Regions from separate parts of the Devosia lucknowensis genome, predicted to be linked through region 1. Evidence: predicted binding sites of a transcription regulator. Region 1 holds the regulator's gene; the other holds the start of a gene.
The links. Region 1 encodes LexA, which represses DNA repair genes until DNA is damaged. Its sites were predicted from a motif close to TGTTCNNNNTGTGTTCNG; they were not measured.

Region 1 (4,553 bases):
TCTTTCGGTGCTCACCGACAGGCCCAGTTTCCAGGGATCGCCGAGCTACATGATCGAGGCCCGCGCCGCCACGCGGCTGCCGGTTCTGCGCAAGGATTTCCTGTTCGAGACCTACCAGGTGGCGGAAGCCAGGTCCTGGGGGGCGGATTGCATCCTCGTCATCCTTTCAGCGGTGGGAGACGACGTGGCCCGCTATCTGCTCGATGCAGCCCAGGAATGGGGCATGGATGCGTTGGTGGAAGTGCACGATCAGCTCGAGCTCGATCGGGCGCTGGCCCTGGATGTCAAGTTCATCGGCGTCAACAACCGCAACCTGCGCACCTTCGAGACCACGCTCGAGACCACGGTGAACCTTGCGATCGGCCTGCCCCCGGATGTGGTGCTGGTGAGCGAGAGCGGGATCTTCACCCATGAGCATGTGCGGATGCTTGACGAGCGCTGCAATGTGGGCTCGTTCCTGGTCGGCGAGAGCCTGATGCGCCAGGACGACGTGACCGCGGCGACCCGGACCCTGCTCACGGGGATGCCGGAGGCGGTCCGCTGATGAGCGGGCGCCTCACCCATCTCAACGACAAGGGCGAGGCCCATATCGTCGATATCGGTGACAAGTCGGTTACGCGGCGACGGGCCGTGGCGCAGGCCCGGATCAGCGGAGAAGCCGCGACCATTGCGGCGATCCTGGGGGGTGCGCTCAAAAAAGGCGACGCGCTTGCGGTGGCGCGAGTCGCCGGCATCATGGCCGCCAAGAAGACCAGCGAGTTCATTCCGCTGTGCCATACGATTGCGCTGACCAAGGTGAGTGTCGACATCGTTGGCGATGGCGAGACTGCTATCCTGGTGTTGGCGGCGGCCGAGACGACCGGGCAGACGGGCGTCGAAATGGAAGCGCTGGTGGCAGCGTCCACCGCGGCGCTGACGCTCTACGACATGGCCAAGGCGATGGACCGCGCGATGGTGGTTTCCGACATCTGCCTGGTGGAAAAATCGGGCGGGAAATCCGGCGACTTCAGGCGCGACGCATGAGCCTGCTCCCGGTCGAAGCCGCACTCGAAGCCATTCTTTCCCATATTCCGCCCGTCGTGATCGAGCACGTGCCGCTGAAGGAAGCGGTCGGGAGGGTGCTTGCGCAGGACCTCGTGGCCAGCCACGACCAGCCTCCGTTCGACGCCAGTGCCATGGACGGCTATGCAGTGCGGGCCACCGACGTATGCGACGATGCCGTGCTCAAGGTGATCGGGACGTCGCAGGCGGGCTCGGGTTACAGTGGCACGGTGGGCCCCGGGGAGGCGGTGCGCATCTTCACGGGCGCGCCAGTGCCTCGTGGCGCCGATACCGTCATCATGCAGGAAGAGGCGGTGCGCGACGGCGATCGGGTCCGGTTCACAGCCCCTGCCCGGCCGGGTCACAGTGTCCGCCTGAAAGGGAACGATTTTGCCGTCGGCCAGGTACTGGTGGCGGCGGGCACACGGCTGACGCCGATGCAGATCGCAGTGGCGGCGGCTGCGAATGCGGCCTCGCTGGCCGTCGCGCGGCGGCCGCGGATCGCGCTCCTCGCGACGGGCGACGAACTGGTGCTGCCCGGCAACCGGCTCGAGCCGGACCAGATCGTCGCATCGAACAGTTTCGGTCTTGCTGCGATGCTGCAGCCCTATGCCGAACGCATTGTGGATCACGGCATCGCCTCGGACGACCGCGTCGTCCTGCGGTCACGCCTCGAGGCAGCATTCGCGGATGCGCCCGATATCCTCATCACTACCGGCGGCGCCTCGGTGGGCGAGCATGACCTGGTGCAGGACGTGCTCAAGGACCTGGGCGTTTCGCTGGATTTCTGGCGCATCAACATGCGGCCGGGCAAGCCGCTGATGTTCGGCACGCGCGACAAGACGCTGGTATTCGGCCTCCCCGGCAATCCGGTTTCGGCCATGGTGACAGCGACAGCGTTCATCAAGCCGGCATTGCGCGCGTGGCTCGGTCACTCGGCCGCGGCGGACTGGAGGTTGCCCCTCGCCTCGCCCACGCCTGCCAACACCGCCCGACGCCATTTCATGCGCGCGCGGCTGGTGCAGTCCCCGTTCGGGCCCGCCGCAGAGCCGATCGCGCAGACCGATAGCGGCCATACATCGTCCCTCGCGGCCGCGGACCTCCTCATCGTGCAGCCGGAGCATGATCCGGGCCAGCCCACAGGCGCTGTCGTCGCCGCCATTCCGATCGACGCCTTCTGAACTCCGTCGGGACCGCGCGCCAGTTTGTCGGCTCCCAAAAAAATCCTCCGCCACCGCGGGCATTGCAGAACATAAATGGAACATGTATTGTCGTTCCGTCTATGTTCCGATTCTGGGGTCAACGGGCCAATGCTCACACGCAAACAACATGAGTTGCTGATGTTCATCCATGAACGGATGAAGGAAAGCGGCATTCCCCCGAGCTTCGACGAGATGAAGGACGCGCTGGACCTGGCGTCGAAGTCCGGCATCCACCGCCTTATCACCGCGCTGGAGGAGCGCGGCTTCATCCGCCGCCTGCCGAACCGCGCGCGGGCCCTCGAAGTGGTGAAGCTGCCGGATTCGATGAACCCGTCGCTGGGTGGCCGCAAGGCGCGGTTCGAGCCTTCGGTGATCGAGGGGAGCCTGGGCAAGGTCAGCGCAACTCCGGTACGCGGCATCGCCACGGAAGAATATGCGCGGCCGGTGTCTATTCCCGTCATGGGCCGTATTGCCGCTGGCACGCCGATCTCGGCGATCGAACAGCATACGCATACGATCCAGGTGCCGCCCGAAATGCTGGGGGCGGGCGATCACTATGCGCTCGAAGTGCGAGGTGACTCGATGATCGAAGCCGGCATTTTCGATGGCGATACTGTCGTCATCAAGAAGCAGGAAACAGCCGGCACCGGCGAGATTGTCGTAGCGCTCGTCGATGATGAGGAAGCAACGCTGAAGCGACTTCGCCGCAAGGGCGATACCGTGGCGCTCGAGGCGGCAAATCCGGCATATGAGACGCGGATCTTCCCCCCTGACCGCGTGAAGGTGCAGGGCCGGCTGGTTGGGCTTCTCAGGAAGTACTGATATCTCGGCGGCACGCGGACGATCCTCATGTCGGAGGACGTGGCAAGTTCGCGCCTTGGCGGGACGAGCAGGTATCCGGGCTGACGCTGGCGTCGCCCGGATGGTGTGAAGCGGTAAATCGGGGCCGTTCGTGTCCCGACTTGCGTCATTGCCGGGCTTGTCCCGGCAATCCCCATTCACCGCGGCATAGAGCACCGGGACACGTCCAGTGGTGGCGATGAGGGACAGTTCAGTCTCTGAACGAGTTCACCCCGCGGATTCCCAAGCGATCTCGCGATATGGATCCCACGCTTGCTTGTGGCGCTGACTGTCGCGGGTGCATGGCATGGACTACCGACTTACGTATGGCGGTGGCGATGTGGGACCGTTCTAGATCGGTGCGAGTTCACCCCGTGGGTTCCAAGCGACCTCGCGGTATGGCTTGCGCCGGGAGCCGTGTCCGGTCAGGGCCACCGAGTGAACTTGCGAGGAGCAGCGTTCAATCTGGAAGCGTGCTGCGGGCTTTCAGGTAAACGCCGACGGCGCTCAGCGCGAAGGCGAATGCCCGTCCGCAAGGCGACAGTCGGCATGGCCGAAAAGAAGCAGGTTCCGCGATGTGTCACGAGAGACGTGGTCGGTGAGTTTGGCGTCGGATCTGGCAACGAAGCGGCAGGCTGCTTGAAGCTGGAACGGCTTGGGGTCTGCGTTTTGCGCCGCCGCAACTTCGTGTCCTGGCCTTTTCGGGCGTATCGTGGTCATCGCCATTGAGGACGATGTTGCCGGTGGTGTTGGTGCCGTCGCCGATGGTGATCGTGGCAGTCGCGGCATTGGTACCCGCGTCAGCAAGATCCCCGAAGCCCGTGGTGGTCGCATCGAACGTGCCGCCACTGGTTCCATCGTCATAAACCCAGCCGCCCGCAAAGTTGATTTCAGAATTCGGGCCAGTCGAGGTGGACTGAAGTTTGATCTCGGTGCCGTTGTCGGTCAGCGAGAAGCTTGTGGCGTCGAACCCGACTGCCACGATTGCAGCCTGCATGGCCGCGCGGAATTCACCGATGGTGTCGAGATCGCCGTCATTGCTGGTGGATGCGGCATCGGCAATCGTCTTGTTCATGATGACCTGCCTGGTCGAGCCGTCAATGGTGAGATTGAAGGTGATGCTGTCGCCAGGCGATTTTTTTTGGGGTCAGCCGCGGTTGTTTCTCTGAGACATGCGCGAGACATGCCCAATGGTGACGTCAGCAGAATGCGCGGAACCGTAGTGCGATTGACCGATTGCTGCCTTGCGACAGCATCTTTGGAACCACCGGCCTGAGTGGGAGGACGCTCTACTTTCGGGGCACTAAAGCGTGTCTCAGGAACGCTCGCTTGGTTGCGGCATTCATCCATCATGGAGGAACGCGCAATGACTTCTGGTCCGCTCAGGCTCGGGTTTCCGGTCAAGGTGCTCGGCAATCCGGCCCTCAAGAGCAACGACGCCAGACGCGCGCAGTCTAACCCGCATCTGCG
Region 2 (4,553 bases), 750 kb from region 1:
GAAGCCTTCAACATCGCCTTCGCGCCCTACGGGCACACATTCGACCGGGACCGGTTCGGCAGGGAATTGCAGGGCCTGGCCAATGCCGCCATCGGCGCCCGCTTTTTCCCCGCCGAGACGCCGGAGCGGCAGTGGGAGATCATGATGGGCAAGGAGGCGAAGTTCCGCGAGCTGGCCGCCAAGGGAATCGAGCCGGTTGCGGGGCTGATGGGCCTCCTGGACTGGGCCGATGCGCACGACGTGCCCATGGTGGCGGTGACCAATGCACCGCGGCCCAATGCCGATCTGCTGATCGACGCCATCGGCATCCGCGCCCGTTTCCGGCATGTGGTGATCGGTGATGAACTGGCGCATGGCAAGCCGCATCCCTTGCCCTATCTCGAAGGCCTGCGGCTCCTCGGCGCCGATGCGGCCCATAGCGTGGCCTTCGAGGACTCGCGCACCGGCATCGCCTCGGCGACGGGCGCCGGGATCGCGACGGTCGGTCTGGCGACCGGGTTGAAACCCGAGCAACTGGTGGAGGCCGGCGCGGTGCTGGCGGCCCATGATTACACAGGGGCGGACCTGCTGGAATTCGTCGAACGGCGGTTGTTCGGTTGAGGAGCAACCTCTACGCAACCTCCCCCTGAGACGGGGAGGTCAGGTGGGGGCGCTGCGCTCGATTCCATGTATTGCCCACCGGCTTGTCCGGGTGACGGCTAAAACAGGCTCATCTGCGGGCTATCGACCTTGGGCGCGATGAACAGATCATTGCGCAGCGGCGGCAGCTTGGCGTCGAGCCCATATCGCTCCCGCGCCTTTTCGAAGCGCTGGCGAAGAAGCGTGGCATAGGGGCCCTCGCCGGTCATGCGAACGCCCCAGCGCGAGTCATAGTCCTTGCCGCCGCGCGTATCGCGGACGAGCGAAAGGACATGGCGGACCCGATCGGGGAAATGGCGCAGCAGCCATTCGCGGAACACGTCCCGCACTTCGCCCGGAAGCCGCAGCAGGATCATCGAGGCGCTGACCGCACCCTGGGCCTTACCGGCATCGAGAATGCGTTCAAGCTCCATGTCGTTGATCGCCGGGATCATGGGCGAGGCGAAGATGGCCGTGGGCACGCCGGCCTCGCTGAGCAGGCGTATGGCCTCAAGCCGACGGGCCGGCGAAGATGCGCGCGGTTCCATCTTGCGGCTGAGCTTGTGATCCATCGAGGTGACCGAAATGGCCACCTTCACCAGGTTGAGCCTGGCCAGCTCCGTGAGGATGTCGAGATCGCGAATGATCAGCGCTGACTTAGTGGTGATCATCACGGGATGCCGGGTTTCGAGCATGACCTCGAGAATGCCCCGCGTGAGCTTGTGGCTGCGTTCTGCCGGCTGGTAGGGATCTGTATTGGTGCCCATGGCGATGGGCTTGGGGCGGTAGTTTTTCGCGGACAGCTCGGCGCGCAAGGCCTCGACGGCATTGGCCTTGACGTAGATGTCGCGCTCGAAATCGATGCCAGCGGAATGACCGAGATAGGCGTGGGTCGGACGGGCAAAGCAATAGGAACAGCCGTGCTCGCAGCCCCTGTAGGCGTTGATCGAGCGCTCGAAGCCGATATCGGGGCTATCATTGGTGGTAATAATGGTCTTGGCGCGTTCGACATGTTCGACCGTTTCGAATACCGGCATCGGTTCGACCACGCCCCAGCCATCGTCGAAGCTGTCGCGCTGGTGCGGCTCAAACCTGCCCGTGCGGTTGCTCTGCGCGCCGCGACCGCGAATACGGTCTGGTTGCATGAGTTCGCGCCGTGCCAGATCCGCATCGCGGCTCTTGCTCAAGCGTTCGAGGGCTTCGAAAGAGGGGGCCTGATATGCGGCCATGATCCTGTCTCCTGGCTGGACGGCCGATGGAATCGACATCCATCCGACGCATCCCAACGCTAGCAGCTTGATGAGAACAGAACAAGAACATGATTGCGGCCATATTGGCCGCCGGATCAGATATCGGCATGACGGGCATGCATTACAAGCCTTTACCGCGGGGCCTTCCAGGCGTAGAGAACCGCTCCCGTCGGCCCTGTCAGCCAGCGCGAGCCAGCTCGCGATTTTTTGCGTTCGGAAGGCCTCTTCGCTCCCGAACAGCGCATTCCTGACAGTCGCTGTCGCAGAATTTTATGATTGATCTGTCGAAATTCATGCGGCGGCCCCGTCGCATGGTGGAAACGATAATCTCGAAAGGGACACGAGATGACACTCGACGCCACTATGGATGCAGCGACGCCCGACGTCGCCGCGCATCATCCCGACAATGCCGCCCGCAATCGGCTGGTCATTGCCATTCTCCTGGTCTCGACCTTCGTGGTGTTTCTCAATGAAACCATCATGAGCGTGGCCATCCCCCATCTCATGACCGACCTGGGTGTCGAAGCAAGCGCGGCACAGTGGCTGACCACGGGGTTCCTCCTGACCATGGCGGTCGTGATCCCGATCACCGGCTTCCTGCTGCAGCGGCTCAACACGCGCCCGATCTTCCTGCTCGCGATCTCGGTTTTCTCGTTCGGCACGCTGATCTGCGCCGTGTCGCCCGGGCTCGAACTCCTGATTGGCGGTCGCGTGATCCAGGCCATTGGTACGGCGATCATGATTCCGTTGCTGATGACCACGGTCATGACCCTCGTGCCGCCCGAGGCGCGCGGCAAGACCATGGGCAACATCTCCATCGTCATGTCCGTCGCTCCGGCCATCGGACCGACCATCGGTGGGTTCATCCTGGCCCATTTCGACTGGCGGTTCATGTTCTACTTCACCCTGCCCATCGCGCTCGGCGCGCTTGTGCTCGGCGCCACCCGCATTCGCAACGTCTCGACGCCCCGATACGCACCGCTTGATTACCTGTCGGTCGTGCTCTCGGCCCTGGCATTCGGTGGTCTGGTCTATGGTCTCTCGAGCTTTGGCGAAAGCTTTGCGCATACCGGTGAACCCTCGGCCATTCCCCTGTGGGCGCCGATCGCCGTCGGCGTCGTCGCGATGGGCCTGTTCGTCTGGCGGCAGCTGGGCTTGCAGCGCGAAAACAAGGCGCTGCTCGACCTGCGCGTCTTCCAGTCGCGCAACTACACGGTATCGGTCAGCCTGATGCTGATCGCCATGATGGCCTTGTTCGGTACGGTTATCCTGCTGCCGATCTACACGCAGCGCGTAGTCGGTCTCGATACCTTGCAGACCGGTCTGCTGCTGCTGCCCGGCGGCCTGATCATGGGTCTCATGGGGCCGTTCGTCGGACGGCTGTTCGACCGGGTCGGTCCGACCATGCTGGCCGTGCCCGGCACCATCCTGGTTTCCGCCGTGCTCTGGGCACTTACGCTGGTGGGCCAGGACACCTCGCCCTGGGCACTCCTGGCCGGGCACGTCGTGCTGAGCATCGGCCTCGCGCTGATCTTCACGCCCGTCTTCACCTCGTCCATGGGGTCGGTGCGGATGGAGCTCTATTCGCACGCCTCGGCGGTGCTTGGCTCGATCCAGCAGCTGGCCGGTGCCGCGGGCATCGCGCTCTTCATCGCGCTGATGACCATCCGGACGGCGGCGCTGACCGCTGAAGGGGTGGACCCGGTCGAGGCGCTGGCGAGTGGCATCCGCGCCGCCTTCCTGGTCGGAGCGATCATCTCGCTCTTTGCCATCGTCGCGGCGGTCTTCATCCGCAAGCCCGAGGGCGGCATGCCGGGACACGGCGGCGGACACTGAATGCACAAACGGCGCCTACGGGCGCCGTTTTCTTATCGTTCGCTGAGGCGGGGCATCAGTTCGACGAAATTGCACGGCTTGTGCCGGTAGTCGAGCTGATGGGTCAGGATGCCTTCCCACGCATCGCGGCAAGCCCCGCGCGACCCTGGCAGGCAGAAGACGAAGGTGGTGCCGATCAACCCTGCGGTGGCACGGGATTGGAGCGACGAGGTCCCCACCGTGGTCGCCGAATACTGATGGAAGAGCACGGAAAAGCCTTCCATGCGCTTGTCGAACAGGGGTTCCACCGCTTCGGGCGTGACATCGCGGCCGGAAAATCCGGTACCACCCGTGGTGAGGATCACGTCGACGTCGGGATGGGCGACATAGGCCTGCACGGCGGCACGGATAAGCTGAACGTCGTCGCGTACCACCTGCCGCTCGAAGCAGGCATGGCCATCTGCTTCCAGCAGGGATTTGAGCAGCGCGCCGCCGGTGTCGGTCTCGAGCGTGCGGGTATCGGACACGGCAATGACGGCGATGGAGAGCGGCTTGAATGCGCGATCCTCAAACCGGCTTGTCTTGAACATCGTCGCGTCGCTCCACCGTTTCAATAAGCTCTTCGGGCACGGCGGCTTCGCGCTGCACCGGGACGTCGTCGTCATCGTTTTCCGTGCGCGGGTCAAGCACAAAGGTTTCAGGGGTAACCTGACGATCGCTCATGGGCTGGAACGGCGCGCGCTCCTCGGCCTCGACGCTCTTGCGCACCCGCATCCGCAGATAGGCTGCGCCGGCCAGCGCACCATGGAACGTCGCGGTGACGATGAAGAGGCCGACCGGGTGCCAGGCGCCCATGATGACCGATGCGAC

Region 2: the regulator LexA is predicted to act here: its motif matches at 1,920-1,937, upstream of CCK88_RS01440 (PA0069 family radical SAM protein).

The regions. Positions count from the first base shown of each region.
Region 1 covers NZ_FXWK01000001.1:1,039,829-1,044,381, reverse strand. The annotation lists gene trpC (indole-3-glycerol phosphate synthase TrpC) at 1-544, shown strand, start outside; gene moaC (cyclic pyranopterin monophosphate synthase MoaC) at 544-1,023, shown strand; gene CCK88_RS04910 (molybdopterin molybdotransferase MoeA) at 1,020-2,222, shown strand; gene lexA (transcriptional repressor LexA) at 2,352-3,065, shown strand; gene CCK88_RS04900 (hypothetical protein) at 3,664-4,158, opposite strand; gene uvsE (UV DNA damage repair endonuclease UvsE) at 4,450-4,553, shown strand, end outside.
Region 2 covers NZ_FXWK01000001.1:292,294-296,846, forward strand. The annotation lists gene CCK88_RS01435 (HAD family hydrolase) at 1-600, shown strand, start outside; gene CCK88_RS01440 (PA0069 family radical SAM protein) at 699-1,847, opposite strand; gene CCK88_RS01445 (MDR family MFS transporter) at 2,214-3,704, shown strand; gene moaB (molybdenum cofactor biosynthesis protein B) at 3,737-4,273, opposite strand; gene CCK88_RS01455 (MFS transporter) at 4,251-4,553, opposite strand, start outside.